Regions from separate parts of the Novibacillus thermophilus genome, predicted to be linked through region 2. Evidence: riboswitches for the same ligand, from Rfam matches in the RefSeq annotation. Region 2 holds a riboswitch; each other region holds the start of a gene.
What was found. Region 2 has a riboswitch for S-adenosylmethionine ahead of B0W44_RS04305 (aliphatic sulfonate ABC transporter substrate-binding protein). Riboswitches for the same ligand answer to the same signal wherever they lie in the genome.

Region 1 (10,474 bases), 940 kb from region 2:
CCACTTCGTTAAAATCGTGTACGAGCTGGTTGAGAACGACGGCTTGCATTCCCGCCTGCCGCCGGACACCGGTCGCATCGTACATGACGATGATGCCGAAGACGACACAGATGGCAAAAAGGTGCGAATCAAAGCCGTCTGAAATGCCGATACTCGTAGCCAACGCGGTCACTGCCGCGGAATGGGAGCTCGGCATTCCGCCGGTGCTGAACAGCAACTCCCATTTCCAGCGGCGGTGAAAGGCGTAAAACAGAGGAATTTTCATCAATTGTGCGGCCCCGATGGCAATCAGCGCTGACCAGAGGGGATAATTGATAAGGTGACTTGTCCACAAACGGGACCACCCTTTCCAGTGTTTCGTCCTCTTATATGATAAGCGAACTCTCATGAACTTACCATAAGAATTTTTCATCCGGGAGACAGAGCACTGCGTTGCGTGGATCTGTCTCTCGTCAGTCACGAAACATCTGGTTGCGAAACAGGTCCCGTGTCGTGCGCGTTTGACTTTACGATGACGGAGCGGTTAAGCTCCCGTATGGTCCGTTTGCCAGTGAGTGCCAAGGAAACGTCAATGTCGGAAATCAAGTGTTGAAGCACGTGACGGACTCCTGCTTCACCGCCGGCAGCCAAGCCGTAAATGTAGGGGCGTCCGAGGAGAACAGCGTCAGCCCCCATCGCGATGGCTTTAATGACGTCGGGACCGCGGCGTACTCCGCTGTCGAACAGTACGGGAATGCGGTTCTGTACGATGTCACACACGGGTTGAAGGGCGTCCAGTGCAGCGACCGCCCCGTCGAGCTGGCGTCCGCCGTGATTGGAGACGATGAGGCCGTCGACGCCGCAGTCAAGGGCGAGTGACGCATCGTCCGGGTGAAGGACTCCTTTGAGCAAAATGGGTAATGGCGTTATCTCGCGCAAGCTGGCCAAATCGCCCCATGTTAGTCCCGGGTGAAACACAATGTTTAACAAGTGTTCCAGGGCAGCTTTTCGGTCAACTTCAGGAGGTTTTGTCAGTTTTTCCCGAAATACTGGATCATGAAAGAAGTTGGCGCTACCCATGCCCAGTTTCAGAGGGGAGTAGCCGGTGGAGAGGTCGCGTTCGCGCCACCCGAGGAGGGCGGTGTCGACGGTGATGACTATGGCTGAGTAACCAGCCGCTTCGGCGCGCTGTACCAGGCTTTTCGTGACATCCATATCGTTTGACCAGTACAGTTGAAACCAATGTGGGGAGGCGCCTAATTCCGATGCGATTTGCTCCAAGGTGAAAGTTGAAACGGTGCTGGCAATAAACGGCACCCCTAAAGCTTTTGCTGCACGGGCTGACGCCAGTTCACCGTCGGGGTGAACAATACCTTGCATCCCGATTGGCGCGAGCAAAAAAGGGGTCGCCATCGCTTGACCCCACAACGATACGGACATATCGCGGTGAGTGACATCTGTGAGCACCTGCGGAAGCAATCGCCAACGGTTAAACGCCTCTTCGTTGGCTTTCATCGTCTGTTCCGACCCCGCACCACTGGCGACATACGTGAATGCTTCACGGTCTATCGCTTGTTTCGCCCTTTGCTTCCAGTCAGCGTACGAGTACGGAAAAGGAAGGTGTTTTTCAACAGGAGACACGTGCGTTCCTCCTCATACTTCGCTAGTCTTTCTTCATTTTGGCCGCCAGGCGATTGCCTATGGACTGTAGACCCTGAACGAGGATGATCAGCATGATGACGGTGACGTACATGACGTCCGCCTCGTAGCGGAGATAACCGTAACGGTAAGCGAGGTCGCCCAACCCGCCGGCACCGACAAGGCCAGCCATGGCCGTCGCCCCGATGAGGCCGATCGTGGCAATGGCCAACCCGAGGACGATTGACGGACGCGCCTCTCGGATCATCACGTGCCAAATGATGGACTTCGTTGACACGCCCATCGCTTCGTACGCTTCCAAAACGCCCTGGTCCACTTCTAACAGGGACGATTCCATGAGTCGGGCGATATACGGTGCCGTGTACACGACGAGGGGGACTAACACGCCTTTGACACCGATTGTCGTCCCGACGAGGAACTTCGTGAACGGCAGGATGAGGAACAGCAACACGATGAACGGAATCGAGCGTATGACGTTAATCCCCACGTTCAGTATTTGATAGACGACCGGATTTGCCAGCCTATGTCCTGGGCGGGTTAAGACGAGCAAAACGCCGAGGGGCAAACCGATCAAGACGGACATGGAAAGGGCAATCCCGACCATTTGAAAAGTTTGGAGGGTCGCTTCCCAGATGACGCCTCCCCATTGGTTAAGAAATGCGCTTATGTTTGCGATCATGCCACTCCACTCCTTTGACTTGTACGCCCTGCTCTTTCAAGTAACGAATCGCTTTGACCGCCTCTTCGTCCTCTCCTTGGAAATGCACAGTTAAACGACCGTAAGGGTGTTCTTTCAACTGGGTGATCTGCCCGGACAGAACGTTTGGGTAAACGTCGAACTTTTTGCTGACTGCGGCGAGAGCCGGTTCTCCCGATGTCGTTCCGACAAAGGACAGTGTGGCGATAGGTCCTTTATTTCTCAAAGAGTCTAGCAATGACTGCGGCAAGTTGTGGCCGAACAGGCTGTCGACAAATTTTTTCGTCGTGTCGTGTTGCGGGGCCGTGAACAGGTCCAATACAGAGCCGGATTCGACGACTTCTCCGCTCTCAATCACCGCTACGCGATCACACACTTTTTGGATGACCGGCATTTCGTGCGTGATGAGCAAGATGGTGATGCCGAAATCGCGGTTAATTTTGAGCAGTAAATCGAGGATGGCTTCCGTCGTGTCCGGGTCGAGGGCGCTTGTCGCTTCATCGCTCAGCAACACTTCCGGTTCGTGGGCCAGGGCGCGGGCGATGGCGACGCGCTGTTTTTGCCCACCGGACAGCTGGGCGGGGTACGCATCGCGTTTGTCTTCCAGCCCGACAATCGCCAAATACTTCTCGACGCGCGCCTGAATCTCGTTTTTCGGAACACCGCTTAATTTGAGCGGTAGGGCGATGTTCTCATACACTGTCGCCGTTTTAAGCAAGTTGAACCCTTGAAAAATCATCCCGATTTTTTTGCGCGCTTCTTTTAATTTTCCGTCAGGTAAGGCAGTCAACTCGGTGCCTCCGACGTACACTTTGCCTTCTGTCGGGCGTTCCAACAAGTTGACACAGCGGATGAGCGTGCTTTTCCCGGCTCCGCTGTAGCCGATGACACCGAAGATTTCGCCGCGCTTTACGTCCAGCGACACATGGCTGAGAGCGTACAGCGGTCCTTTTTTTGTCTGAAACACTTTCGATACGTTTTGCAGTTGAATCATGCGGTTCACCCTTTCACAAATACCCTGTGCTCATCCCGGGCACGGGGAAGCCGTGTTTTGTTGCGGTTTACCAAGACGGTATGACAGAGCCCGAGAACTCTTCTTCTACGAACTGCTTCACTTCGTCAGAATGGTACGCCTTGATCAGCTTGTCGAGGACCGGGTCGTCTTTGTTTTCCGTGCGAACGGCGATAATGTTCACCCAAGGGGAGTCTTTCGGTTCGATGGCAATCGCGTCCTCCGCTGGCACATATCCGGCTTCCATCGCATAGTTGGTGTTAATGGCTGCAGCGGTTAATTCACTCAGTTGCCGTGGGATTTGGGCTGCTTCCAGTTCGACAAACTCCAAGTTGAGGGGATTTTCTTCTATGTCCTGAACGGAGGCCGTCACGCCGGCGCCTTCTCTTAATTTAATCAATCCGGCATCTTCAAAGAGAAGCAACGCGCGGGCGCTGTTTGTCGGGTCGTTTGGCAGTCCGAGGGTGTCACCTTCTTTTAGTTCGCGGATGTCTTTAATTTTTTCAGAATAGATTCCCATCGGGAAATTGACGGTGTCAGCAACGTGAGACAAATCCAGGTTGCGCTCAGCGACGAAGTCATCCAGATACGGCTTGTGCTGATAACTGTTCGCATCCAAGTCCCCTTCGGCCAGGGCCGTGTTCACCATAACGTAGTCCGTGAACACTTCAATTTGAATGTCAAGGCCGTCTTTTGCCGCCACTTCCTTCACTTTTTCCATGATTTGTTCGTGAGGGCCGGCGGTCACGCCGATGATGAGTCTGTCTTCGCTCAAGGTGTTGCTTTCTTCGCTTGAAGCTTCTTCGCCAAGATCTCCGCCGCAAGCAGAAAGCGTGACGGTGAAAATTAGCGCGATGATGAAGATGCGTGTTTTTTTCATGTAAGTTCCTCTCCAATCCTTTTGATTTAACTAGCGACTGTGCGAACCGCAGCGTCTAAGCGATGGGCTTTTCACAATGCTCCTTGTTCCAGATGGATGTGGACGTATGTGTCAGTTGAATTAGCGCAATGAACACCGCGACGAACATACTGAATATGGTCAAGCCTAAAAGCCCTGAGGTATAGAGTGTTTCAAATGCCAGTATGTTGACAAATGCTAAAGCGGCTGTCGCGATGACTCCGAACCAAGCGAGCCACGAATCGGGGGAGCTCACCCGCCATTGGCCCCGATGTTCCCACAAACTTGTGACTATCATTAAAGCTAAATTTATTCCCATACCTACCCACACCGGATGGGTGTTAAGGAAAAAGTGATCGGGTGACCATTCGCCCAAGTGGTACCACAACAAACCTGATGCAAATCCTCCAACCATTGAGATCACAGCGCCTCCCTTCGTCACGAGCGGCCAGAACAAGGCGCCTAACACCGGTGCGAAAGTCGCCGAATTGCGCACGGTCCAAGCGAGTATATTCCACCACGCGGACTGTTCAGTGCGCAGAGTGCCAAACAGGATCATTAAACCTGTCAGTAACAACAGCGACCACTTCGTATAGCGAACGAGTCGATCATTGGTCGCGCGGGGATTTAAAGCACTGCCGACATCCCTGCCTAAACTGGTCGCCCCGGAAAACTGACACGGCGCTCCCCAGCTCAGGGCACAAGCCCATATGCCGAGGAAAAACAGTCCGGCTAAAGGCGCAGGGAGGACTTGCATGAGATACTGGGGAATGGCGATCAAGCCCTTGCCTGCGTCTGGGACGACCACGGCAGCGGCCATCCCGAAAAGCACACCGAGGATCACAAACGGTATCCCCATGACGGCTGCCATTTTTAGTCCCTTCTGGCCTTCTTTTGCGGTTCGGCAGGACAACGCCATCTGGAAGGCCGCCTGGGCCAACAATACATTGACGAGAAATGTGCCGAACCACGCAACGATCACTTGTAAACCGGCATTTCCCCATGTAAACATGTCTGGTTGTGTTTGGGCTAGCTGAACCAGACCCTCTATTCCCGGGTTGACAAAAAAAGCGATTAACCCCACCACAAACATCAGTGAGAATACGACTGCATTGACGCTTTGCGTAAAGGCAACTGACCACATTCCACCTGCTTGCAAATAGATGAAGAGCAAGAGGGATGTCAACGCAACAGAAAAAAAGAGGGGGATGCCGGTAAACACATGGATAGCAGAAGCAAAAGCGATGGCCGTCGCCACTGACCACATCGGAAAAGAGAATGCTGTAATGGCACCACTGATCAGTTTCGCCCAACGCCCGTAATAATCACCAATGAGGCCCGAGATCGTCACCAGCATCCGTTCGCGAAACGGTGCGAGCAGAATAAAGGCGATAATTAACACTTGCACCGTTTCAGCGACTCCATACCAAACAGCTGATATGCCTTTCAAGTATGCTAATTCTAAAATGGAGATGTAAGTTGAGCCGGAAAACAGTCCGGTGATACAGAGGGCGACGACAAGCGGCGAAAATTGACGGCCGCCGACAAAAAAGTCCTCTCCGCGAGCTGCTTTACGCCTCGCGACATAACCGGAAAAGATTAACAGAAACGTATAGACAACAGCTAATCCTATCAGCCACACACCGTATTCATTCATTAAATGTCATTCCCTTCACGTGATCGGCCCTTACACTCTAGATTGTCGGGCTTTCGTTTATCCGTCATTTGGTGCTCTCACCGCTTTTTCATATAGGATAAGTATGCATTTACAGTTGATGAGACATCTTCATCCTTCCTGCAAGCTGTTAAAATGAGAAAGCCTCTCTGCAAAGACAGAGAGGCTAGCGACCCGATCATCACCTCTCTTATCTTTCAAAACCTAAACGGCTTTGCAGGAATTGGCACCTTTTTGCACAGGAACCGTGCAAAGGTTGCCGGGTTTCATCGGGCCAGTCCCTCCACCTCTCTGGATAAGAGAATGTCTATCAGATTTTAAAACCAGTATAGTCACCCCCTAAACTGTTGTCAACTGTTTTTGGCGCGCTTTGTCATTGCCAGGGTGTAAGGTTTGTGCTATAGTCACATTAAACAGAGGGGAGCTGGGAGAGCCCGGCTGAGAGGGTACCCCCAAAATGGTACCGACCCGTTAAACCTGATCTGGATAATGCCAGCGCAGGGATCATAGTCGTCATCTGCTTGTGGACAGCAGACATGTGACGTTGCGCTTAAGCCAGTCCTGATCAGGATTGGCTTTCTTTACGTTTGAAGGAGGTGTGGACATGCCCCGTGTCAATGTCAGCATTCAAGTCATCCCCCGTGTGACAGGGGATCAAGATATTTACGACATCGTGGACGAAGCCATTGGCGTGATTCAGCAGTCGGGCGTGAAGTACGAAGTAGGTCCGATGGAGACGACGATGGAAGGTGAGTACGACGAGTTGATGGACGTTGTGAAGAGAGCCCAGGAAGCGGTGATTGCGGCGGGAAGCGAGCGGGTGATCACCATTGTGAAAATTGACTACAGTCCATCCGGGGTGACGATGGAAGAAAAAGTGGGCAAGTACCGGCAAAGGTGAATGGAACGTGAGACGCGTGAAGTGGCGACAGCATGCCATGACTGTTTGGCCGCCAGTCTTGCTCGCGACTGTGTTTCTCGCCCTGTGGGAACTCGGGGTGCATGTCTTTGACGTGGACATGTGGTTGTTGCCGGCGCCGAGTGACATAGTCTTTGCCTTTTTACACAATGTAGAAGTCGTCAACCGTCACATGTGGCCGACGTTGCAGGAAGCGATGCTCGGCTTTGCGACAGGCATTGCCGTAGCCCTGTCGTTAGCCGTTCTCATTGAACTGTCTCCCTGGCTGCGCCGGGGACTGTATCCGCTTTTGGTCGGGACGCAAACGGTGCCGATCATTGCTATCGCCCCTCTGTTTATCGTCTGGTTCGGGTACGGTTTGCTGCCAAAGGTGCTCATCGTCGCCCTGGTCACGTTTTTTCCGGTCGCTGTGAGTACAGTGGACGGGCTGAGTTCGGCAGACAGGGACATGGTGCGGTTACTACGGTCCATGGGGGCAGGAAAGTGGCAGATCTTTCGCATGGTGCGCTTTCCCCATGCGCTGCCGTACGTGTTTTCCGGTTTGAAGATCGCCGCGACGTACAGTGTCCTCGGGGCGGTTATCGCCGAGTGGTTAGGAGCCGATGCCGGGCTCGGCGTGATGCTCGTCCGGGCACAAAACTCGTTTTCTGCTGACAACGTGTTTGTCGCGATTGTCGTCATTACGTTCTGGAGTTTGGTGTTGTTTGGATTCATTCAGGCGGCGTCTCGATTGTTGGCGCCGTGGGCGTACACGCGCGAACAAGAACAGTGGGAAAGGAAGAACGCAAAGTGACACAACACAACCATTGGAGGACGGTCGTCGTCATCGTCAGCATGTCCTGTCTCCTCGTGTTATCTGCATGTGGGGGAGGAAACTCGGATACTCCGCAAGAAGAAGGACGAGACAGTGGAGAGGTTGAGAGTGACGAGTTGACGCAGGTGACCGTGATGCTCGACTGGGTGCCGAATACGAACCACACCGGTCTGTACGTCGCCCAGGAACAAGGCTATTTTGCCGAGGAAGGACTGGAGGTGGAGATCACCACGCCGGCTGAGACGTCAGCTAACCAGCTCGTCGGTGCGGGAAACGCTGAGTTTGGCGTAAGCTCGCAGGAGTATGTCATTCAGGCCAGGGCAGAAGGGATTCCTGTTGTCTCTATTGCTGCCGTCTTGCAGCACAACACGTCCGGTTTTGCTGCGCCGAAGGAGAAAAACATCACATCTCCGCAAGATTTTGTAGGGAAGACGTACGGCGGTTGGGGGTCGCCGATTGAAAACGCCTTTCTTAAGACAGTTCTGCGCATGGACGGCGTAGAAGTGGACGATGTCGAGGACAAAGTGAATATCGTCAATGTCGGAGAAGCCGATTTTTTTGCCGCTACGTCACGGGACGTTGACTTCCAATGGATTTATTACGGCTGGACGGGTATCGAAGCGGAATTGCGCGACTTTCCCATTGACATCATCTATTTGAACGATCTCGATCCGGTCCTCGATTTTTACACCCCGACGCTTATTACGAATGAGAGTATGATAGAGGAAAAGCCCGAAATAGTGGAGAAATTTATGCGCGCAGTGAGCAAGGGGTACTTGTTCGCCATCGATGAACCGGACGCAGCAGCAGAGATTTTGATTGAGGTGACACCTGAAACAGACCCCGAACTGATTCGCGCTTCTCAACAGTGGATGAGCGCACGTTACCGCGACGATGCGGAAACGTGGGGCGTGCAGGACGAACAGAGGTGGATCGACTTCACTGATTGGATGGTCGAACACGAACTGATTGAAACGGCCATTGATCCCACCGAAGCGTTTACCAATGCATTTTTACCGGAGTCGTAACGATGAAGATTGTGCTGGACACTCTGTGTAAAACATACCGCACCCCTTCTGGAGAATTGCCGGCTTTAAACGGTGTCAGCCTGACAGTAAAAGAAGGTGAATTTGTGAGTCTCATCGGGCCGAGCGGGTGCGGCAAGAGTACGCTGTTTAACATCGTGAGCGGTCTGGAGCACCCTGACCGCGGCACGGTAAAAAAAGATGGAGAAGACATCACGGGAGAGACCGGACACGTCAGTTACATGATGCAGAAGGACTGTCTCTTTCCTTGGCGGACAATCCTCGACAACGCTGTGGTCGGAGCGGAAGTGCGGGGAGCTTCTCGCAAGGAGGCACGGGAGAGAGCGCGGGAACTGCTGTCTGCCTTCGGTTTGGAACAGTTTGCCGACGCATACCCTGTCCGTCTGTCCGGTGGGATGCGGCAGCGCGCTGCGCTGTTGCGAACCGTGATGATGGAGCGCGATGTGTGGCTGCTGGATGAGCCGTTCGGCGCCCTCGACGCGTTGACGCGCGACCGCATGCAAGATTGGCTGTTGGGTATATGGGATCAGTTCAATCGTTCTATTTTGTTTATCACGCACAGTATCGACGAGGCGATCTACCTGTCCGACCGGGTGTACGTGCTGTCATCCCGTCCGGCCACTGTAACGGCTGAATGGTCGATTGAGTTGCCGCGCCCCCGGGGGCGCAAACTGGTCACGGACGAACGCTTTCTTTACTACAAGGAGCAGCTGTTGACAGAACTGAATCAAAACGAAAACCCCCGCTGACTTGACGAACGGGGGTTGTTTTACGTCCACGACGAGGCGACGCCTCACATGACTCAGCAATCGTTTAATTTTCACGAGCAGGTAACGTGAAGGTGACGCGGACACCGGATTGATCCGGCAAGTTGTCAGCTTCAATGTGTCCGCCGTGTAAGTGGACCAGTTCGCGGGTGATGGCGAGGCCTAAACCCGTTCCCTGTTTAGAGCGGGACTTATCGACTTTGGTGAACCGCTCCCACAAATAGGGGAGCTCTTCCGGCGGAATCGTCGTTCCTCTGTTGACGACAGTGATTTGGACCGCTTGACCTCCCTGAACGGAACGGGCGCCAATCTCGACCGATTCTCCGGCAGGCGAATGCTGTACGGCATTCCCGATCAAGTTGAGCAGTATTTGCTGCAAGCGGTCTTCGTCAGCCCAAACGACGAGTGACGGCTTGACATCCGACGTCACGGACAAAGGTTTGTTCTCCAACTGGGGTGATAAGCGGTCGAGGGTCTCCTCGACTGTCGGCTTTAAGGGAACGAGTTCGCGTTCCAGTTCAATCTTCCCCGACTGCAACCGGGAAAGGTCCAACAGATCGTGAACGAGACGGCTCAAGCGCTCGACGTCCTTTTGCATGATCGCCGTTACTTTCCCTTTGTCTTTTGCCGGTATTTTGTCCTCTTGTAGCAGTTCGAGAAACCCGGCCAGCGACGTGAGCGGGACGCGAAATTCGTGGGAGACGTTGGAAACGAATTGTTTGCTGAGTTGATCCAGGCGTTGCTGTTCTTTCATTGTCTCTTCTACGCGGTCGACCGCTTGATTGAATGTGGCGGCTAGATCGTCTAGTTCCTCGTACGATTCCATTCGGACGCGTTGTCGAAAATCGCCTTGCACCACTTTGCGCGCGACGTGTTGTATGTTGCGAATGGGTGTGACCGTGTAGCGAGACGTGCCGTACGAGATTAGGACGCCGAGGAGGATGGCGATCAGGCCGGAGTAGATGAGGGTCCGGCGCATGTGCGACAACGTTTCGGCGGATTGGCCCA
Region 2 (10,474 bases):
AATTAAAGGAAAGCCAAGACGATGAGACGGGAACGGAAAACGGCTGGTTCGTCGCCGTGGATACCGATGACCCATCACTCCTCATCGCGATGATGGTGGAAGACGTAAAAGATCGCGGCGGGAGCCACTACGTTGTGCCCAAGGTGAAAAAAGTGATGGGGGACTTTTTGCGTTCGGATTAGCGCAATACGTACGCTAACGCATCCAACGCTTGTTCGACGTTATCCACGACGACGTCTGCTTTTTGGGCTAACTCTTTCAGGGCATGGTGCAAGTCGGGATGGCGGACGAGAATGAGCGGCTTCCCGGTTGCCAGCGCTGTGGACGCATCCATGGCCGTGTTCCACTGGCGGTATTTGTCTCCGAACAGGGCGATGACGACATCCGCCTTTTGCATGAGAATGCTCGTGCGCAAGTTGTTGAATTCCGATGCGGCTTCGTCTTTGAAAATGTTGTTCGGTTGTGTTCCCTTGATCTTTTCCCCGATGTTGTCGGACAGATCGTGGTCTTCCTGGGGACTGACGAACGTGAGGGGCAACTTTCTTTCGTTCGCTAATCTCCGGACGCGCTCCCGCCAGTCGTCGTGAATTTGTCCCGCTAAGTATACCGTGAGTTCCATCGAATTCCACTCCTTGTAAGTGATGCTTGAGGAATAGCTACTACCTTTAGTCTAAACAATGTGAACAAAACTTACAAACAAATCAAAACACCTGAACGGAGCAACCGCTCGGTTCAGGTGTTTGAAGTGTCATTTAACGTTCGGCTGAATCATGTCTTCTGGACGGACGAGGCGATCGAACTCTTCTGCCGTCAACAGTCCAGTCTTTACGGCAGCTTCTTTCAGTGTGATGTTTTCGGCAAAGGCGAGTTTCGCAATCTTCGCCGCATTTTCATAGCCGATGTGCGGGTTCAAGGCCGTCACCAACATGAGCGACTGGTTCAAATAGTGGTCGATGACGTCCCGGTTCGGTTCGATTCCGACAGCAGCCCGGTCGTTGAACGACACGATGGAGTCGGCAAGGAGGCGCGTCGACTGTAAGAAGTTGTAGATGATCACCGGTTTAAACACGTTCAATTCGAAATTGCCCTGACTGGCGGCGAAACCGATGGCAGCGTCGTTCCCCATGACTTGGACGGCCACCATCGTCACCGCTTCACTCTGGGTCGGATTCACTTTCCCCGGCATGATTGAACTGCCCGGTTCGTTGGCCGGTATCGTAATTTCGCCGATGCCGCAGCGCGGTCCGCTGGCGAGCCAACGTACGTCGTTTGCGATTTTCATCATGTCGGCCGCGAGGGCTTTGAGGGCACCGTGGGCATGCACGATTTCGTCGTGGCTCGTGAGCGCGTGGAACTTGTTTTTCGCTGAAGTGAACCCCTTTCCAGTCATGCGGCTCAGTTCTTCGGCGACGTAGTCCCCGAACTTCGGATGGGCATTCAGTCCAGTGCCGACAGCTGTTCCGCCGATGGCCAGTTCCTTCATGTACTGAACGCTCTCCTTGATCATGTTTTCGTCTTTTTCCAGCATCCTGTGCCATCCGCTGATTTCTTGCCCCAAAGTTAAAGGTGTTGCATCTTGCAAGTGGGTTCGGCCAGTTTTAATGATATCTTGAAAGTCTTCAACTTGTTTAGCAAATGTTTGTTTCAGTTTGTCAACGGAGGGCAAGAGCTGGTCTTCCACGGCGATGACAGCGGCGACGTGGAGGGCGGTGGGAAACGTGTCGTTCGAACTTTGTGAACGGTTCACGTCGTCGTTCGGGTGAACGCGCAGTTCACTGCCCTTTGCTTCAAGAATTTGATTCGCTCTCGTAGCGATCACTTCGTTGACGTTCATATTCGATTGGGTGCCGCTCCCCGTTTGCCACACGACGAGGGGGAAGTGCGCGTCCCATTTTCCGTCCAAAATTTCGTCGGCGGCTTGAGCGATGGCCTCTGCCTTCTCCGGTTCCAAGTTGTTCAAACGCCGGTTCGCTAGTGCCGCCCCCTTTTTGAGCATGGCGAAAGCGCGAATGACGTCCATGGGCATTTTTTCAGTGCCGATGGGGAAGTTTTCGTAACTGCGCTGGGTTTGCGCCCCCCAGAGTTTATCGGTCGGGACTTTCATCTCTCCTAACGTGTCGCGTTCAATACGGTAATCCATCGGTGAATCTCTCCTTGTCTCATGATTGGGCTAGCTCCATTGTACACTTTTACTGAGGCAGTTTGAAGAAGGGGCCGGTTCCCGTTCGCAAAGGAATTGAAGTGGCATGAGTGGACTTCACGTATGTCAAATTCATACTTGACATATCGGAATAAGTGAAATATGCTTTTGCGGAAAGCTGGAAGGAGGATCAAGATGACAAATGTTTTGATTGTGATCAATGTGGTACTGTTGCTCTTGTTTGCTTTAGCCTTGTTCTTCATGCAGAAAAATCATTTATCTTTTTCTAAACGTGTGTTTGCCGGTCTGGGGATTGGCATTGTCTTCGGCCTCAGCTTGCAATTTGTTTACGGCCCGGATTCAGAAGTAGTTGAAAAGTCTGTCGATTGGTTTAACATCGTGGGAAACGGGTACGTCACATTGCTGCAAATGTTGGTCATGCCCCTCGTCTTTATTTCCATTCTCGCAGCGTTTACAAAATCTCAGTTGTCACACAACATCGGCAAAATCGGCGGCGTGATTATCGGCATTTTGATCGGTACGACGGCGATTGCCGCCGTTCTCGGAATCGGTGCAGCCTTCGTGTTTGATTTGCAGGCGACGGAAATACACGCCGGAGAAGAAGAAGCAATCCGCGGCGAAGAACTGGAAGAAAGAATGGGCGAATTGGAAGGCATGACGGTGCCGCAGCGAATCGTGTCGTTGTTGCCGGGAAACCCGTTCTTGGATTTTACCGGAGCTCGCCCGACGTCGACGATTGCCGTGGTGATATTTGCAAGTTTCCTAGGGATCTCCTACTTGGGAGTCAAGCGAAAACATGCTGAACAGGCGGAGATGTTTGCGAAACTGACGGATGCGTTACACGCTGTTGTCATGCGGGTTGTCACGCTTGTCATCCGTTTGACACCGTACGGTGTCCTCGCCTTGATGAGTCGGGTTTCTGCGACGAGCGATCTTCATGCCATCTGGCAATTAGGTAAATTTGTAGTGGCGTCTTATGCGGCACTGCTGGTCATGTTTGCGGTCCACTTGCTCCTCATCGCCGTGTCCGGTCTAAATCCGCTGACATATGTCAAAAAGGTGCTGCCGGTCTTGACGTTTGCCTTCACTTCCCGCTCCAGTGCGGCGACGTTGCCGCTTAACGTGCGGGCTCAACACCAAGACCTGGGTGTACCCGAAGGTACGGCGAATTTCGCTGGGTCGTTCGGTCTCACCATCGGACAGAACGGGTGTGCTGGCATTTACCCGGCTATGCTCGCGGTCATGATCGCGCCGACTGTCGGTATCAACCCTCTCAGTCCTTCTTTCCTTCTGACGTTAGTCGCCGTGGTCGCGTTGGGTTCGTTCGGCGTTGCCGGTGTCGGCGGAGGAGCTACCTTTGCCGCGCTCATCGTGTTATCCGCGATGAACCTCCCAGTTGCTCTGGCGGGATTGCTCATCTCCATCGAACCGCTCATTGACATGGGACGTACGGCTGTCAACGTCAGCGGAAGTATGACGGCCGGGGTGCTGACCGGCAGGGTGACGGGAGAGCTAGACACGACTATTTATGCAACACGTCGGGGTATGACATTGCCTGTTGACGAAACAAATGCAGTGGGGTAAAATAAACTCAATTTTAAATTGACATTCAATTTCGCTTCTTATCCAGAGTGGTGGAGGGACTGGCCCGATGAAGCCCGGCAACCTGCTGATCTTTTCGATTGGCAAGGTGCCAACTCCTGCAAGACAGCGGTCTTGAAAGATAAGGAGGAGGAACGTGATTGACTGCCTTCTTCTTATCTAGGAAGAAGGTTTTTTCGTTACAAATATCACTCTTATCGAGAGCGGCGGAGGGACTGGCCCGATGAAGCCCGGCAACCTGTCGATCTTTTCGATTGGCAAGGTGCCAACTCCTGCAGGAACGTTTCCTGAGAGATAAGAGGAGGCATGCCATCCCTCTTCTTATGGGGGGATTTTTTGCTGTGGGGGAAGGTGACATCTCACTGTAAAAACAAGAGGAGTGAAGAAAAAAGTGCGGTACGTTTTCGTGAGAGTGGCGTTGTTCGTCACGGCGGTTACAGTGTTTTTCGTCGGCTGTCAACGTTCGGTGGGGGACGAGGCGGAAGGTGAAGGAGCGGACAAACCGGACAAAATTCGCTTGGATTACGCTTATTACTCCCCGGTAAGTCTCGTGTTAAAAGAAAAAGGCTGGGCAGAGGAGGTGTTTGCTGAGGAAGGGATTGACGTCGAGTTTGTACTCAGTCTCGGAAGTAACAAGGCATTGGAATTTTTAAACAGCAACAGCGTAGACTTCGGTTCGTCGGCGGGAGCGGCTGCACTCATCGCCAAATCAAACGGGACACCGATTGAGACTGTCTACATCTATTCTAAACCGGAATGGACCGCCCTCGTCACGAATGCCGATTCTGACATTCAACACGTGGACGATTTGAAAGGGAAGAAGGTGGCGGCCACTATTGGCACGGATCCGTACATCTTTTTGCTGCGGGCATTAAACGAGGAAGGACTATCAGCGGAAGACGTGGAAGTGGTGCCCCTCCAGCATCCCGATGGCGCCACGGCACTGTCAAAAGGAGAAGTCGATGCCTGGGCAGGATTGGACCCGCACATGGCTCAACTGGAACTGGAAGAAGGGGCGCACTTGTTTTATCGCAACCCCGAATTCAATACATACGGCTTTCTCAGTGTGCGTTCAGAATTTAAAGAAAAGTATCCCCAATACGTAGAAAAAGTGATCGAACTGTATGAGAAGGCGAGAAAGTGGACGTTAGACCATCCGGCTGACGCGACACGCATTTTGGCCGATTCAGCGCAGTTAAATAAAGACGTGGCCGAAATCGAAATGGGGCGCAACGATTTCTCCGATCCCGTTCCAGGAGCTGTGCACCGTGAAGCGATAAAAGCTGCCGCAGAAGTGTTGCAAAGCGAAGGAATCATTGGTGCCGATGTCGATATCGACTCCCTTTCCCATGAGCTCATACAGCCATCGTTTACCGAAAAAGTCGTTCAGTAATGCCAGGAGAAAAAAGGAGTTGGCGAATCGTGGCCCGATTACAAGAAAGAGAACTTTCAAAGCCGTATCGTTTTCCGTCTCAAGAAAGGTTTGGCAAAAAGGGGAGTGGCGCGAGCTTTTGCGTTCCACCTTTTCTGATCAGAAGCATCGTTCCGCTCCTCGTCGTCATTTTGTGGGAAGTCTTGAGCCGAGCAGGGCTCGTTGCCGACAAATTGCTTCCGGCACCTGCAACTGTCGCTGTGACCATTCTCGAGATGGTACAGGACGGCAGTTTGTGGAGCCATGTCGGCATTACTCTGTACCGGGTCTTGATCGGGTTTGTCATTGGGACGGCGGCCGGAGTCGTGTTCGGTGCGCTCGTCGGGGTGAACCGAACGGTTGAACAGTTATTCGACACGTCCATTCAAGCCCTTCGCTCCGTCCCGTCTATCGCCTGGGTACCGCTGTTCATTTTATGGTTCAGCATCGGGTAATCTTCCAAAATTACGCTGATTGCTGTCGGCGTGTTCTTTCCCGTCTACTTGAACACTGTCAGCGGTATTCGGAACGTGGACAGAAAACTCATCGAAGTGGGGCAAGTGTACCGCTTTAGCGCGTATGAACACATCAGGAGAATTGTCTTGCCCGCTTCCCTGCCATCCTTTCTCGTCGGATTGCGGAGTGGACTGGGCTTGGGATGGATGTTCGTCGTCGCTGCCGAACTGATGGGGGCCAGTGAAGGTCTGGGCTACTTGCTCGTCTTCGGACAGAACACGTCAGCCCCGCAACTCATCATCAGCAGCTTGATCTTGTTCGCTGTTCTGGGCAAATGTACCGATGCCGTGTTAAAAGGAGTGGAAAGGAAGGCGCTACACTGGCAAGACGGTTTGCCACAAAAAGGTAAGTAGAGGGGGTAGCACATGTGTTGAGTGTCGAACGAGTGACCCGCACGTTTGCCAACGGGAAGACCGCTGTTAAAAATATCAGCTTTACAGCGGAGAAAGGCGAAATTGTCGGCATTCTGGGGATGAGTGGATGTGGGAAGAGCACGCTCCTCCGCGTTATCGCCGGTCTGGATACGGGATACGACGGTGTCGTCAAGATTGACGGACACGTGGTGAACGGTGTGGGTGAAGAAACGGGAGTCATTTTTCAGGAACCGCGCCTCATGCCCTGGCTGACAGTTGTCGACAATGTCTGCTTCGGGTTGAAAGGGAGTAAACAAGAAAAATACAATAAAGCCCAGCGACTGATAGATCTCGTAAACTTGACAGGATTTGAAGAGCATTATCAGAAAGAACTGTCGGGCGGAATGGCACAACGAGTGGCGATTGCCCGGGCCCTCGTCACTTCTCCCGAGATCCTGTTGTTGGACGAGCCGTTTAGCGCCCTTGACGCATTGACCAAAATGCGGCTGCAAGATTTACTGCTCGATGTCTGGAACGAATGCCGATCCACGATGCTGCTCGTCACACACGATATCGACGAGGCTCTCTATTTGTGCGATCGGTTGCTCGTATTGCGCGGCCAGCCGGGAGAACTGTTTCGCGACGTTGCGGTCGAACGAGGACGACTGCGTTCCAGAGGAGATTACCGTGTGGCTGAACAGAAGAAAGCCATTTTGGACACGTTGAATTTGACGCACAGCTCCTCTAGTCGACGGGAACGACCTGATTCATAACGAATACTCTTTCCGATATTTTCAACGAAAATCGCCCGTTTCAATCGAAACGGGCGAAGCGGATTACTCCGTCTCAAGGGGGTAGTACCCTTCTTCGTTGTGGACCTCCTGTCCTGTGAGGGGCGGGTTGAAGACGCACACCATGCGCATGTCGGTTTTAGCCCGCAAGTAGTGTTTCTCGTTTCCGTCAAGGGCGTACATGGTACCGGCTTTGATCGGATACACTTTGCCGTCTTTCAGTGTTTCCACTTCCCCTTCTCCTTCGATACAGTAGACGGCTTCAAGGTGGTGTTTGTACCAAATGAACGTTTCGGTTCCGGCGTAAATGATAGTGTCATTCAAGGTAAATCCCATGTTGTCCTTCTTGAGCAAGAAACGGCGACTCGTCCAATTTTTATCGGATGTCTCGTTCTCTGTCCCGACAATGTCATCGAGCGATTTCACAATCATAGTTAAGCTCCCTTCGTAACCATAAGTTAATGGTGTAACACGTGTTGTATGCTTTTTTCCAGAATGTTGAGGCCGAGCGTCAGTCCTTCTTCGTCAATAGTGAGTGGAGGAAGGAGTTTCACTACCTCATCTTCTGGGCCCGACGTTTCGATAATCAGGCCGGACTCAAAAGCGTCGCGACAAATTTGACTGGCCAGCCCTTCTGGACCGCACGCAATTCCTTGCATCAGACCTCTGCCGCGTGCTTCTCCTTGCAACTCAGGGTATTTCTCGACCAGCACTTCCAACGTAGCCCGAACCTTTTCGCCTTTTTCTCGCACGGAGATCGAAAACGAGTCGTCTTTCCAGAAAGACAAGGCTTCCGTTGCGGCGACGAAGGCCAGGTTGTTTCCGCGGAATGTCCCGTTGTGCTCGCCCGGGCCCCACTGATCGTATTCCGGTTTAATCAACGTCAAGGCCATGGGCAATCCGATTCCGCCGATGGACTTAGACAGGCAAACGACGTCCGGTTGAAGCCCGGCCGGTTCAAAACTGAAAAAAGTTCCCGTCCGGCCGCATCCTGCCTGAACATCGTCGACGATGAGCAGAATGCCCCAACGTCGACAAATCTCCTCAACTTTTTTCAGCCATTCAAAACTGGCTGTGTTCACACCCCCTTCACCCTGCACCGTTTCGAGAATGATGGCGGCGGGGAGTGCGACGCCGCTCCCTTTGTCCTCTAGGAACATCTCTAAATACGAGATTGAATCGTGTCCCTCCATGTAGCCATCAAACGGCATCGAGACGCTATGATGCAGGGGGATACCGGCTCCATGCCGTTTGAAGGCGTTGCCTGTTACAGACAGTGAACCGATGGTCATGCCGTGAAAAGCGTTGGTGAAGCTGATCACTGTTTCGCGACCCGTCACCTTGCGGGCGATTTTGAGCGCGCTCTCGACTGCATTCGTTCCGGTCGGTCCGGGAAACATCACTTTGTAGTCGAGATTCCGAGGTTTCAGAATGACGTCGTGAAAGCGTTGGAGAAACGTTTTTCTGGCCGTCGTCCCCATGTCCAAACTGTGGGTGATGCCGTTTTGTTGAATGTAGTCGATGATTTTCTCTTGCATCTTGTCGTGGTTGTGTCCGTAGTTTAGGGCGCCAGCACCGGAGAAGAAATCGATATACTCGTTGCCGTCTTCATCCCACAACTTGTAGCCTTTGGACTTTTCAAACACGGTCGGCCAGTTTCGGCTGTAGCTGCGAACGGCAGACTCCAGTTCATCAAACACTTTCATCTTGTCGTCTAACGTAACGGTTGCCACTCAAGATCAATCCTTCCAGTTTAATTTAAGTAAAAAATGGCCCAACGCGGTAAATCAGCTCGTCTTCGTGCCCATTTTCTGGAAAATCTTCAGTGGAAAAACACTCCCTCACCTCACAAACGGTATTCAGTTTTTTCGCTAATCCTTGGAACAAATTTTGTGACGGAATGTTCGAAGGGGAGACGGTTGCTTCGAGAAAGTGAACGTGTTCGCACGAGGAACGCCCGAGTAAGTTGAGTAACATGCGCGTGCCCAAACCTTTACCGCGCTCGGCCTCGTCGACGGCAACCTGCCAGATAAACAGCGTGTCCGGAGCTGCAGGCTGAATAAAGCCTGAGACGAAACCGACGATATGTCCACGCTGTTCGATGACAACGGACGTGTCGGCGAAATACTCACACCACATGAGGTAGCTGTATGGAGAGTTGAGGTCGAGTACACTGGAGTTTTTGATCAAAGTCCATACGTCGGCACCGTCATCTTTAACCGGCTTACGGAAGGAATAATCGCCTCTCGTCTGTTTTTCAATCGTCGCGGTGGCAGACTTTTCACTATTGATGTTTTCACCTCCCCATTTTGTATTCCTTATAACCATAATCAGAAGATGCCTATCCGTCAAAAGTGTTTAGATGCGATAAATGTGGTTATGCCGTTGTCAATTGGGAAGGGAACCGATTAAGTACCTCACGGATGGTTTAACTTGTATATGAAGCGTTATAAACCTGCGCTGGTTGTTTTCGCAAGCCTTGCGAGCTGTCGCATAGGTTGCTATACTGGCGATAAATGCAAAGGAGAGAGACCATGACCTACCAGTTAATCGCATTGGATTTGGACGGTACGCTTCTCACGGACGAAAAGGACATTACGCTGCCCACGTTGAATTTACTCGTGCAGCTTCAGCAAGAAGGGAAGTATATTGCGATTTGCACGGGGCGTTCAGCGTTGTCAGTCCAGCCGCTGTTAGAACATGAAAGTTTTGCGACCCACTTGATCACGGATAACGGCGGGACCGTAAAGGAGCTGACAACGGACCAAACCCTCTACACGAATACCATCCCCCGTTCGTTTTTAGCAGCGATGAGAGAGGTCATGCAAGAGTACAACGTCCACTGTGACGTGACGACAGCAAGCGGCGTTTACGTCGAGACGTTAACCGAGAAAATGGCTGAGCAGTACAACCGGTACTTGATCAAACCGATGGCCATCGGGGATCTGCGTCAAACGCCTGAGGATCCGTTAAAATTCACTATTTCAGGTGAAGCGGCAGTCCTGGATAAAATGGTCCCTGTCTTAAAGTCGCAATATGGGGAAGAGTTGAACATCGTACGCAGTGGAGAATACTTTATTGACATCGTGAAGGAGGGCACGACGAAAGGAAAAGCGTTAGCCATGTTGGCCAACCACCTGAACGTGAAGCCGAAAGGCGTTGTGGCGATTGGGAACTACTACAACGATTTGGACATGTTGCAGTATGCGGGGCTGGGAATCGCCATGGACAACTCTCCAGAGGACGTAAAAGCGGCAGCGGACGTGGTGACCCTGTCGAACAACGAAGACGGCGTCCGGCTGGCGTTGGAAAAATGGGTCTTGCAGCAAGACCCGGTGTGACGACTCTCTGGCAAAATTCTACAGGATGGCCTTGTCGCGTGTTGGATACCTTAAGAGTTGAATCTTCAAACAGAAGGGTTCTACCATGCGGCGCATACAGCATTCCTTACTGTTCAAGGTACTGATAGGTTATCTGGCCCTTACGTCTGTTTTCGTTGAACTGGCAGAGGCGACAACACTTGATGCTCCCAATCTGACGTTTGCTGTCATGAGTGACATTCACATCCACGTACACAACACGGACGTCCACCGCCGCTTAACGAAGGCACTAGAAGATTACAGACGCATCAATCCAAACA
Region 3 (10,474 bases), 860 kb from region 2:
TTCAGCGTCTGGCGCGCATAACAGTGTGCCACCGTATTGAGCGCCGTCGTCGTTCCCCGGGTAAAAATGGTCTCCCGCGTGGACCGGGCGTTAATAAAGCGACGCACTTTCTCCCGAGCCCCTTCATACCCTTCCGTCGCTCGGGAACCGAGGGTGTGAACGCCGCGGTGGACATTGGAGTTGTCCTGCCTGTAGTAACGGTCCAACGCTTCGATGACGGAAACAGGTTTTTGGGATGTTGCCGCACTGTCGAGGTAGACGAGTGGATGTCCGTTTACTTCCTGATCCAATACGGGGAACTGCTTCCGCAATTCGTGTGCATCCATACTAACGCAACTTCCTTTCGATCACCCGTTTCAGCTGCTTGACGACATCCTCAATGGGAATTTCCTCAAGCAGAGGATTGAGAAATCCGTAAATAATCAAGCGCTCCGCATCCGCTTTTGTCATGCCCCGCGACATTAAATAGTAAATCTGTAGCGGATCGACTTTTCCGGCACTGGCTGCGTGGCCGGCGGTGACGTCGTTTTCGTCGATCAGCAGGATTGGATTGGCGTCTCCGCGGGACTTTTCGTTCATCATTAAAACGCGTCCCGTCTGCTGGCCATCTGCTCTCCGCGCGCCTTTTTCGATCTTCGTAATGCTGTTCAAAATAGAGGTGGAAGAGTCTTTCACCACTGCCCGCGCGAGAATGTCGCTCGGTGTATTTTTGCCGTAGTGGCGGATGTTAGACGTAATGCTGTTTTCCTGCTTCCCGGAAGCGATCGTGATCGACTTCACGTAGCCTTGGCTGCCGTCGCCCTTCAAGTAAGTCGTGTTGTCAGACACGGTGTTCCCGTTGTTCAAATCCCCGACGATCCAGTCGACGCGCCCGTCCCGGGCCACCGTTGCCCGGCGAAGGGAGACGTCCGTGACTCCTTCGCTGTAGTGATGCAATGTGGCGTACTGCACACTGGCGCCAGGGCCGACGAAAATTTCGGTCATGCCGTTGTGCACCACGCCCTCCACACCTTCGGCTGAGACGTAGCTGTCGACGTACGTCAACCGGCTGTTGTCTTCTGCGACGATCACGAGGTGTGGCAGCAGTCCGATGCCGGACTTGTCTGTCCAGACGAGTGACTGTATAGGAACGTCCAGTTCGACGTTCTTCGGCACGTAGAGAAAGGCTCCGCCACTCCACAGGGCCGCGTGAAGAGCCGTCAGTTTGTGTTCGTCCGCCTGGGAAGCGTCGGTCATGAACACTTTGCGCACCAGATCGCCGTGCTCGCGGAGTGCTGTGTGCAGGTCAGTGAAGATCACCCCTTTTTGTTGAAGTTCAGGCATTAACTCCGTGTAAACGACAGTGGAGTTGTGCTGCACGATCAAGTTCCGTCCGTCCGCTTCCTCCTGGGCAAAGGAACGAACGGTCTCAGGCAGCTCGTCAAACCTCGAGAGCACAGCCTCTTCCGTGTAAGGCTGAAACTCTGTAAAATTCCACTGGCGTATGTGCGTCTTCTCCACATTGGGCAAAGGAAGGCTCGACGCTTTTTCCAGTGCTTTCAAGCGAAAGTCGAGCATCCAGTCCGGCTCGGCATTTTTTTGCGAAAGTTGGGTAATGACATCTCGGTCAAAGATCAAATTGGACGTATTGACACTCATGTTCTCGCTTCCTCCCCGCTTAAGCTTCTTGGCCCACAGTTTCGTCTTGAATACCCAACTCCGCCTTAATCCATTCGTACCCTTCCGCCTCCAGACGCTGTGCCAGCTCCGGCCCGCCTGAACGCACAATGCGACCTTGCATCATGACGTGAACGAAGTCTGGTTCAATGTAGTTGAGCAGCCGCTGGTAGTGGGTGATGATGAGCACGCCCAAATTCGGATCACGCATGGAGTTGACACCTTTGGCCACGACCTTCAGAGCGTCGATGTCCAAACCCGAGTCGATCTCGTCCAATATGGCGATGCGCGGTTCCAACATCATCATCTGCAGTATTTCGTTCCGCTTCTTCTCACCGCCTGAGAACCCTTCGTTTAAATAGCGTTCGGCAAACGACTGGTCTATGTTTAACATCTCCATCTTTTCATCCAGTTGGCGGATGAATTTCATGATGGAAATCTCGTTACCCTCTCCGCGTTTCGCGTTGATGGCGCTGCGCAAGAAATCGGAGTTGGTCACTCCGCTGATCTCACTCGGGTACTGCATAGCAAGGAAGAGCCCTTTTCTGGCCCGCTCATCTACTTCCATCTCCAAGAGGTCTTCTCCGTCCAACGTGACGCGCCCTTTTGTCACTTCGTACATCGGATGACCCATCACGGCTGATGCGAGGGTACTTTTCCCCGTACCGTTCGGCCCCATGATGGCGTGAATTTCGCCGCCTTTGACTTCGAGATTCACTCCTTTGAGTATTTCCTTATCTTCAACTGAGGCGTGCAAATCCTCTATCGTTAATTTAGGAGCACTTGACATGTTGCATTCCTCCATTGTTCTATAGTGTAGTCATGGTAGTATCGTCATGACGACAGTCGGGCATCTGCCGCCGATGTCCCCACTGTGGTTTCTAATTTAGAATTATTATCATTGTAAAGTATAACATATCCCAATTCAAGGTAAAGCGAAAAATGATTTCGCCATCGCGGATACTTCATAGACGGTCACCTGCGTGCATGTGTCGCGTTGTTTCTGCACCTTTTCGCATCAAGGCGGGCCGGATGACGATCCAGCCCGGTTGGTGCTCACCTTTTATGGCTTTGGCTGTTGTATTGGCTGACGATAGCGTTGGACTGCTTATAGTCTTCTTCCCGAAGTCGTTCGACTTCGATTCGGGTGTCCAGTTCGAGGCAGTACTGCTCAAACGTCACACCGTAAGCTTGAAACATCGCAGCTTCGATCGAATGAGTCGCATTCGGTTTGGTCGCGATACGAAAACACTCCCTTTTGTGTGATGTCGGTTATCGTAACACGGCCTCTCCTCTGCTGCAATCACAGAGAAAGGACGTCAATGACCGTAGGATCTCCTCCTGCCAACTGAGCCGCGGCAAGGGATACGGCGATATAAGATTGCACCCCGATCCTTTGATATCCGAAGACCTCCCTTTAGCCACAACAAAAACCCCGGGATGCTTTCGCTTCGCATCACGGGGTTTTAATTGGCTTCAGTGCACCTCACGTTGTTGCTGCAGTTCGTGTACGGCGTCCTGCACGAGTGTGACGCCTTGAGCCATGGCCGCTCCGCCACCGAACGCTGCGGCTACACCGACGGCTTCCATGATCTCCCCTTCAGACGCCCCTTGGTCGAGGGCACCTTTCGCGTGGTAGATGATGCAGTACTCATCGTTGGCAAAGACGGCCACAGCTAACGCCATCAGGTGCTTCATTTTTTCATCCAGCTCCCCGGGTTTAAAACACTCCTCCGTGAAGCGGTTGAAACTTCCCACCAGTTCAGGCATTCGCTCGCTAAACGCCCCCAAGCCTTGTTTGTAATCTTGCAGGGCGAGCTGGGTCCAATTGTCTTTCACCACGTTGTGGTCATGTTTCATCGCGATCCTCCATTCTGCCAACGTCTTCCTATAGCATGCGTCGGAGAATGGAACTTTATGAAGGAAGTGTGCTAGGCATCACTCAAAGGCGGGAACAACCGCGCCATCGTACTTTTCTTCCATAAACTGCCGAACGTCGTCAGACGTCAAGGCGTCAGCCAGCTCTTGAATGCCCGGTTTGTCTTCGTCTCCCTCGTTTATTGCCAGTACGTTGACGTAAGGTGAGTCTTTGCCTTCGATAAACAGGGCGTCCTCCACCGGATTGAGGTCGGCCTCCAAAGCGTAGTTCGTATTGATGATCGCCAAGTCTACGTCAGGCAGGACACGGGGCAACATCGCGTTTTCCACTTGTTCGAATTGAAGGTTTTTCGGGTTTTCGACGATGTCTTGAAGCGTCTTGTCCCCCTCGCCCTCAGACAACGTGATGAGTCCATTCGCTTCCAACAGGCGGACAAAGCGGTCTTGCTCTCCCGAGGCATTCGTAACCGCGACGGTCGCACCGTCTGGAATTTCTTCAATCGATTCGTACTTGTCCGAGTACGCGCCAAGGGGCTCAATGTGCACGCCGACAACGTCGACAATGTTCCATCCGTTTTCTTCATTGGACGATTCCATCCACGGGATGTGCTGGAAGTAGTTCGCATCCAGCTCCCCTTCGACTAGGTTTTTATTCGGCAGGACGTAATCCTGGAATGTCTTGATCTCCAGTTCCACACCTTGTTCAGCCAAGATGGGCTTCACGTGCTCCAAAATTTCGGCGTGAGGCACTGCCGTCGCCCCGACCGTTAACTGGATCGTCTCCTCCGTACGTTCGGCACTGTTTTCACCGCTTTCTTCACCCGCCGAATCGCCACCTCCGTCACTCGCCCCGCTGCCGCAAGCTGCCAAGGCGAAGACGACAAACAGTGTACTTGCGTATTTCAGCCATTTCAACATCGTGAAACTCCTCCCTTTTTTTTGATGACACGTGCCAGTGGCAACATGTGTCCGGAAAAAGGCCCGCTTGACAGATCCCGAGGGACTACCTTTTATCAATGGCTTGCACCACCCGGTCCCCGACACTCTGTATGATTTGCACCATGAGGACGAGAACCGCCGTCGCCAGCACCATGACGTCGGTCTGGAACGACTGAAAGCCAAAGCGGTAGGCGAGATCGCCGAGGCCTCCCCCGCCGAGTATTCCGGTGATGGCCGAATAACTGACGAGCGTGATACACGTGACCGTAATCCCGGCAACTAATCCCGGCAACGCTTCGGGTATATACACCTTGCGAATGATCTGCCAGCGGGTCGCCCCCATGGCCCTTGCCGCTTCGATGACGCCCTTGTCCACTTCCCTGAGCGACGTCTCTACCAGCCGTGCGTAAAACGGTGCGGCACCAACGACTAACGACACGCACGCCGCCGTCGGACCGAGGGACGTGCCGACCAACATTCGGGCGACGGGTATCATCCACACGACCAACACGATGAACGGAATGGAGCGAAACAGGTTGACGCCGAAGCCAACGAGGCGCTGCAACCACGGCAGTGGCCACAGGCCTTTCTCTTCCATCACGACGAGGGCAATCCCGAGTGGGAGTCCGAACAAAGCGGTGAAAAAAGTGGAGATGACCATCATGTACACTGTCTCCCACGTCGCAGCCAACAGCAAATCCCATTGGACGTTAGGCAGAAGGAAATCCACTGTCTAACACCTCCACTTCGACGTCTGACCCCCGCAAAAAGTCCACGACTCGCGCCACCTGCTCCGAAGATCCGTCAACGTGTACATACAGCGTGCCGTAGGCCGTGTCGTTGACTTGACGCACTTGTCCCTGCAAAATGCTGAGATCGACCTCACAGGCGCGGATACAGCGACTGATGACCGGTTGTTTCGCCTCTGTCCCGAAAAATGTGCACTTGAGGATCCGTCCGGAAAACATATCACGAAAGGAAAGGTCAAGGGCTTCTTTCGCTTCTTCCTCCAACCCGGCCACGTCCCGCACGAACCGACGCGTGATTTCTTTTTTCGGCCGGCGGAACACGTCGGACACCGGTCCGCTTTCGACGAAACGCCCGTTTTCCATGACCGCCACGCGATGGCAAATTTTGCGGATAACGTGCATTTCGTGGGTGATGAGGACGATCGTCAGATTCAACTCGCGATTAATCTTTTGGAGTAAACGGAGTATGTCGTCCGTCGTCTTCGGATCGAGGGCTGACGTCGCCTCGTCGCACAATAACACTTTCGGGTCATTGGCCAGCGCCCTCGCAATCCCGACCCGCTGCTTCTGCCCGCCGGACAGTTGCGCCGGGTAAGCGTCCGCCTTGTCCGTCAGGCCGACAAGCTCGAGCATGTGCCTGACTTTCTCATCGGCTTCGGCCTTCCCAACGCCGGCGATTTCCAGCGGAAAGCGGACGTTCTCCTTGACCGTACGGGACCACAGCAAATGGAACTGCTGAAAAATCATGCCGATTTCCCGCCGCGCTTCCCTCAGTTCGCGTCCGGACAACTGGGTAAAAACGCGCTCCCCCACCCTCACTTCTCCGGCGGTCGGCGGTTCCAGCAAGTTGATCGTCCGGATCAAGGTGCTCTTTCCCGCGCCGCTGTAGCCGATAATCCCGAAGATTTCTCCGGGCTCGACCGTCAGATCTATGTCATCTACAGCTCGGATTGTCCCTGCAGCCGTCTTAAAGTGCTTACGAATGCCCTTTAACTGAATCACGTGTCTCCCTCCCTTTAACAGCTAAAAAACCCTTTTTCGCAGAGAAAAAGGGTTTTACAGCAAAGGTAAACGTCCTCTCTCATCTGCCAGGTCGACACCTGCAGGAATTAGCACCTTTTTGCACGTGAGGGCGCAAATGGTTGCCGGGTTTCATCGGGCCAGTCCCTCCACCTCTCTGGATAAGAGATGTCTAGTTTGTATTAAGTTAAGCTGAAAAGATTTTACCACGATATGAGAGAAGGGACAACAGGTTTTTTTAAAAGTTTTCCGTTTCTACTCCTCCCAACCTTTTACAGAATCGACAACGTCCTCTCTCATCTTCAGAAGCGCCCTGCCAAAGGGCGAGGCTCCTCGAGCCCCCTTCCTCATCACAGCCTATTTCAAATGAATCCAGACACTTTTGACTTCTGTATAGTTTTCAAGGGCGTACGACCCCATTTCACGGCCGAAGCCAGACTGTTTGTAACCGCCGAAAGGAGAGGCCGGATCGGTTACGTTGTAGCAATTGACCCACACCGTCCCGGCCTTTAGCCGACTGGCGATGTAGTGAGCGTTTTTCACATTTTCGGTCCACACCCCGGCAGCCAGTCCGTACGGCGAGCCGAAAAGGGGGCTGACGTCTCAAGACGAATCGTATTCCCCGTATGTTTCTCGCAGCGTGTCGCATATTTCACCGACGGTTGCCCCGCTTTTCACGGCGTCGATGATGAAAGGCATCACATTCTCGTTTCCTGAAGCTGCCAACTGCAGCTGCGAGAGGACGTGCCGTAGGCGCACATTGTCCCGGGATCGGCGCAGTTGTTGTAGAAATCGCTTTTGTCGCTGTTCCAGCCTCGGATCCGATTGGTGCAAAAAGATCTCCCCGTTTTCTTCGCCGACAAACCGGTTTACACCGACGACGACTTCCTCACCGCGTTCCACTTTTTGCTGATGGCGATAGGCGCCGTCCTGAATTGTCTGTTGAACATACCCGCGTTCAATGGCGGCAACGGCTCCCCCCTGCCCCTCGATTTCGTCCAAATAGTCCTGGACTCGCTGTTCCAACTGGTCCGTCAATTCCTCAACAAAATACGAGCCGGCGAGTGGGTCCACCGTGTCGGCGGCACCGCTCTCATAGGCGATAATTTGTTGTGTGCGCAGCGCTGTCCGCACTGACGCCTCTGTAGGTAAAGCCAGTGCCTCGTCGGACGCATTGGCGTGTAGACTCTGTACGCCGCCGAGTACGGCAGCGAGGGACTGGAGCGCGACTCGCGCGACGTTGTTATCGGGCTGGACGGCAGTCAACGTAGAACCCCCGGTTTGGGCGTGTACCCGAAACTGTTGCGACCGCGGAAGGCGCGCTCCGAAGCGCTCGCGCATCAAGCGGGACCACAAGCGGCGGGCGGCACGGAATTTGGCCACTTCCTCGAAAAAGTGATTGTGTACACTTAAGAAAAATGAAAACTGAGGTGCCACTTGATCGATCTTCAGCCCTCTTGCCAGAGCATACTCGATGTAGGCGATACCGTTTGCCAGTGTAAAGGCTAATTCTTGGGAAGCTGACGCACCTGCCTCCCGCATGTGGTACCCGCTGACACTGATCGGTTTGAAACGGGGCATCCAGTTCGTGCAAAATTCCACGACATCCGTCACCAGTCGCATGGACTCTTGCGGTGGATAAATATACGTGCCCCGGGCGGCGTACTCTTTTAAGATGTCGTTTTGCACTGTGCCGGACAACTTGTCGAGGGGAACCCCCTGTTTTTCCGCGACGGCGATGTACATCGCCAACAGGACGGGGGCCGGAGCGTTGATCGTCATCGACGTGCTGACGCGGTCGAGGGGAATGTCTTGAAACAGCAGCTCCATGTCCCGCAAGGAATCTATGGCAACACCGACCCTGCCGACTTCTCCCGCCGCTTCCGGAGCATCGGAATCAATGCCAATCTGCGTCGGCAAGTCAAACGCGCAACTGAGACCGTGCTGCCCTTCACGCAATAAAAATTTAAACCGCCTGTTCGTCTCCCGCGCCGTTCCGAACCCGGCATACTGCCGCATCGTCCACAACCGCCCGCGGTACATCGTCCGGTGGATCCCCCGGGTGTACGGGAACTCGCCGGGAAACCCGAGTTTTTCCTTGTAGCGCGTATCGCATTCATCTGGGGTGTAGCAACGTTCCACTTCAATGCCTGAGGAGGTGACACACGTTTTTGACGTGTGGATTGACCGGTGCTTATCCAACATGTCGTTTACACTCCGTTCTTCCCATGACCCAGTTGTACTCGTGATACCTTTCGCTTCCATTCCGCTTAAATCACGGACGACATCAGCACACGCAGCGTCATGCGTGCAGCAGAGTGGAATGTCAAAAGGGAAGATGCACTCATTTCAATGGCAGCGCCTCAAACGGTCCTTCTCTCCCACTCTCTCACGATGGCCAACAGCTTGGGTGTCCAAGAAGAAGACACGTGTCTGCCGTACCGCCGAGTCTATCTTCGGCAAATGCGGTCTGTTCATAGCATCCTTCAACGTCGCTGAGACCATTCACACAAAGGCAAAAAAAAAGAAGATGTCTGCGAGAGAACACCTTCTGTCAAAATAAGATGGGGAGGAGTTAAAAGGGACTGGACTTCTGCTGGCAGAAATCCAAACACTCCTATTATTTCCCGTTGCAAACCCTTTTAAACATTTAAAGAGTCCCATCGCGATGGTTCACGGTTGTCCTGTCTCGACAACGCTCAACGTCACGTCTTCTCGCGTTGGGTGTAGCGCTGTAACCGTCTACTCAACACGCTCAACCGTTTCTTTAACGAATGTTCCCACCTCACATCGCCGAGTCGCTTGGCGACCCCGAGTAAATCGAGGGCGTTGTCGATTTGGGTTCGGTACAGTTGCTCGGGGTCATCTCCTTCTACCGAGACACAGTCCTCCATCATCTCGACCACGTGAGCACTGTCGACAAAGTCGTCAAAGTTCACGTGGTGGGCTCCGTCTCCTTGGGCATAATCGACTAATAAGTCAAATTCCTCCCGCACGGCGTAATGTATCTCCACACTGCGGCAAATCGGGCAAAACACGATTGGGACGCGATGGACCACGACTCTGTCACTGCGAATAGCGCCGATCGTCCCAATCATACTCGCCCCGCAACAAAAACTCATCAAACCGCCCCCTCCCTCGTCGTAGACGGTACAAACTTTCGTTCATTGTACCACACTCACGTGAAAACGGCAGCATGAAAAATGCGCACAAAAAAAGTGTGATCGGCTGATCACACCGTTTGCGCGTCCGTCACTGTCCGTCTTCTCCGTACATCTCTGCGTATTTTTCAGGTGAAAGCAAGTTTTCCAGCTCTGAAGGATCTTCCATTTCCACGACGATCATCCACCCTTTTTCGTAGGGGGACTCGTTGACGAGTTCCGGGGAATCTTCCAATTCGCCGTTCACTTCCACCACTTTGCCGTTTACGGGGGCGTACAGTTCGGAAACGGTTTTGACCGATTCCACACTGCCGAACGGCTCATTCGCCTGAAGCGTATCCCCAATTTCCGGTAACTCCACAAACACAATATCGCCCAGTTCGGATTGGGCAAAGTCCGTGATTCCGATCCGCACCTTTTTTTCGCCTTCGTCCTTTACCCACTCATGTTCTTCACTGTACTTGAGTTCTTTCGGCAAATTCACGGTGAACCCTCCTGCCACTTCAATTTTGTATGTCCAACACGCGCTTCAAGCGTTGTTCGACCATTTGCAAACCTCTTTCCCCCGCTTGAAAATGGCGTAACTTTCCTTCCTCGTCAAACAGGTAGTACGCCGGCACGTACTCATTTTGAAAAGCGTCGACCACCGCGTGTTGATTGTCGATGATTTGCGGATGCTTCAGTTCATACTTTTCAATCGTCTCTTTGACAGGCTCGATTTCGGTATCTTTTTCAGAGCGGGGCATATGTACACCGACTACTTTAAGATTAGCATCTTTGTACTTTTCGCGCCACTCATTGATATCCGGGAGTGTTTTTTTGCATATACCGCAGCTGATGGACCAGAAGTGTACCAAGACCGGATGCCCTTTCAAATCGTCTTTCGACACTTCTCCGTTTACCCACTCGGTGACATTTTGAAATTCCGGCATTTCTGAACGCAAACGCATCGGCATCGAATTGGACCTCCTCAATTTTTTCGTGAATGGAAACCGAGGGCCTAACACACGTCGGCGCTAGACCCTCAACGTCGTTTAATTCGCTTGAAGCGTCTTTTGACCAGGTTTCCAG

Region 1: another riboswitch for S-adenosylmethionine. It lies ahead of B0W44_RS09085 (sodium:solute symporter family protein); the one in region 2 lies ahead of B0W44_RS04305 (aliphatic sulfonate ABC transporter substrate-binding protein).
Region 3: another riboswitch for S-adenosylmethionine. It lies ahead of B0W44_RS08655 (methionine ABC transporter ATP-binding protein); the one in region 2 lies ahead of B0W44_RS04305 (aliphatic sulfonate ABC transporter substrate-binding protein).

Annotation. Positions count from the first base shown of each region.
Region 1 is NZ_CP019699.1:1,813,769-1,824,242, forward strand. It holds gene B0W44_RS09060 (divergent PAP2 family protein) at 1-334, opposite strand, end outside; gene B0W44_RS09065 (alpha-hydroxy-acid oxidizing protein) at 457-1,620, opposite strand; gene B0W44_RS09070 (methionine ABC transporter permease) at 1,643-2,317, opposite strand; gene B0W44_RS09075 (methionine ABC transporter ATP-binding protein) at 2,289-3,329, opposite strand; gene B0W44_RS09080 (MetQ/NlpA family ABC transporter substrate-binding protein) at 3,397-4,227, opposite strand; gene B0W44_RS09085 (sodium:solute symporter family protein) at 4,283-5,902, opposite strand; SAM riboswitch class I at 6,108-6,222, opposite strand; TPP riboswitch at 6,328-6,441, shown strand; gene B0W44_RS09090 (MTH1187 family thiamine-binding protein) at 6,525-6,821, shown strand; gene B0W44_RS09095 (ABC transporter permease) at 6,829-7,632, shown strand; gene B0W44_RS09100 (ABC transporter substrate-binding protein) at 7,629-8,681, shown strand; gene B0W44_RS09105 (ABC transporter ATP-binding protein) at 8,684-9,448, shown strand; gene B0W44_RS09110 (sensor histidine kinase) at 9,513-10,474, opposite strand, start outside.
Region 2 is NZ_CP019699.1:876,567-887,040, forward strand. It holds gene B0W44_RS04285 (penicillin-binding transpeptidase domain-containing protein) at 1-182, shown strand, start outside; gene B0W44_RS04290 (YtoQ family protein) at 179-619, opposite strand; gene fumC (class II fumarate hydratase) at 749-2,140, opposite strand; gene B0W44_RS04300 (L-cystine transporter) at 2,336-3,745, shown strand; SAM riboswitch class I at 3,781-3,891, shown strand; SAM riboswitch class I at 3,955-4,064, shown strand; gene B0W44_RS04305 (aliphatic sulfonate ABC transporter substrate-binding protein) at 4,155-5,156, shown strand; gene B0W44_RS19190 (ABC transporter permease) at 5,186-5,629, shown strand; gene B0W44_RS19195 (ABC transporter permease) at 5,648-6,043, shown strand; gene B0W44_RS04315 (ABC transporter ATP-binding protein) at 6,058-6,816, shown strand; gene B0W44_RS04320 (ectoine synthase) at 6,880-7,266, opposite strand; gene ectB (diaminobutyrate--2-oxoglutarate transaminase) at 7,293-8,540, opposite strand; gene ectA (diaminobutyrate acetyltransferase) at 8,593-9,162, opposite strand; gene B0W44_RS04335 (Cof-type HAD-IIB family hydrolase) at 9,369-10,175, shown strand; gene B0W44_RS04340 (metallophosphoesterase family protein) at 10,261-10,474, shown strand, end outside.
Region 3 is NZ_CP019699.1:1,732,000-1,742,473, reverse strand. It holds gene B0W44_RS08690 (cysteine desulfurase) at 1-326, opposite strand, end outside; gene sufD (Fe-S cluster assembly protein SufD) at 328-1,638, opposite strand; gene sufC (Fe-S cluster assembly ATPase SufC) at 1,658-2,446, opposite strand; gene B0W44_RS18100 (YuzK family famiily protein) at 2,713-2,856, opposite strand; gene B0W44_RS08670 (carboxymuconolactone decarboxylase family protein) at 3,133-3,516, opposite strand; gene B0W44_RS08665 (MetQ/NlpA family ABC transporter substrate-binding protein) at 3,595-4,452, opposite strand; gene B0W44_RS08660 (methionine ABC transporter permease) at 4,538-5,203, opposite strand; gene B0W44_RS08655 (methionine ABC transporter ATP-binding protein) at 5,184-6,224, opposite strand; SAM riboswitch class I at 6,301-6,410, opposite strand; partial or broken gene B0W44_RS08650 (aldehyde dehydrogenase family protein) at 6,600-6,824, opposite strand; gene B0W44_RS08645 (acyl-CoA mutase large subunit family protein) at 6,846-8,507, opposite strand; gene B0W44_RS18095 (hypothetical protein) at 8,547-8,741, shown strand; gene B0W44_RS08640 (hypothetical protein) at 8,948-9,364, opposite strand; gene gcvH (glycine cleavage system protein GcvH) at 9,495-9,887, opposite strand; gene B0W44_RS08630 (redoxin domain-containing protein) at 9,907-10,353, opposite strand; gene B0W44_RS08625 (peroxiredoxin) at 10,438-10,474, opposite strand, start outside.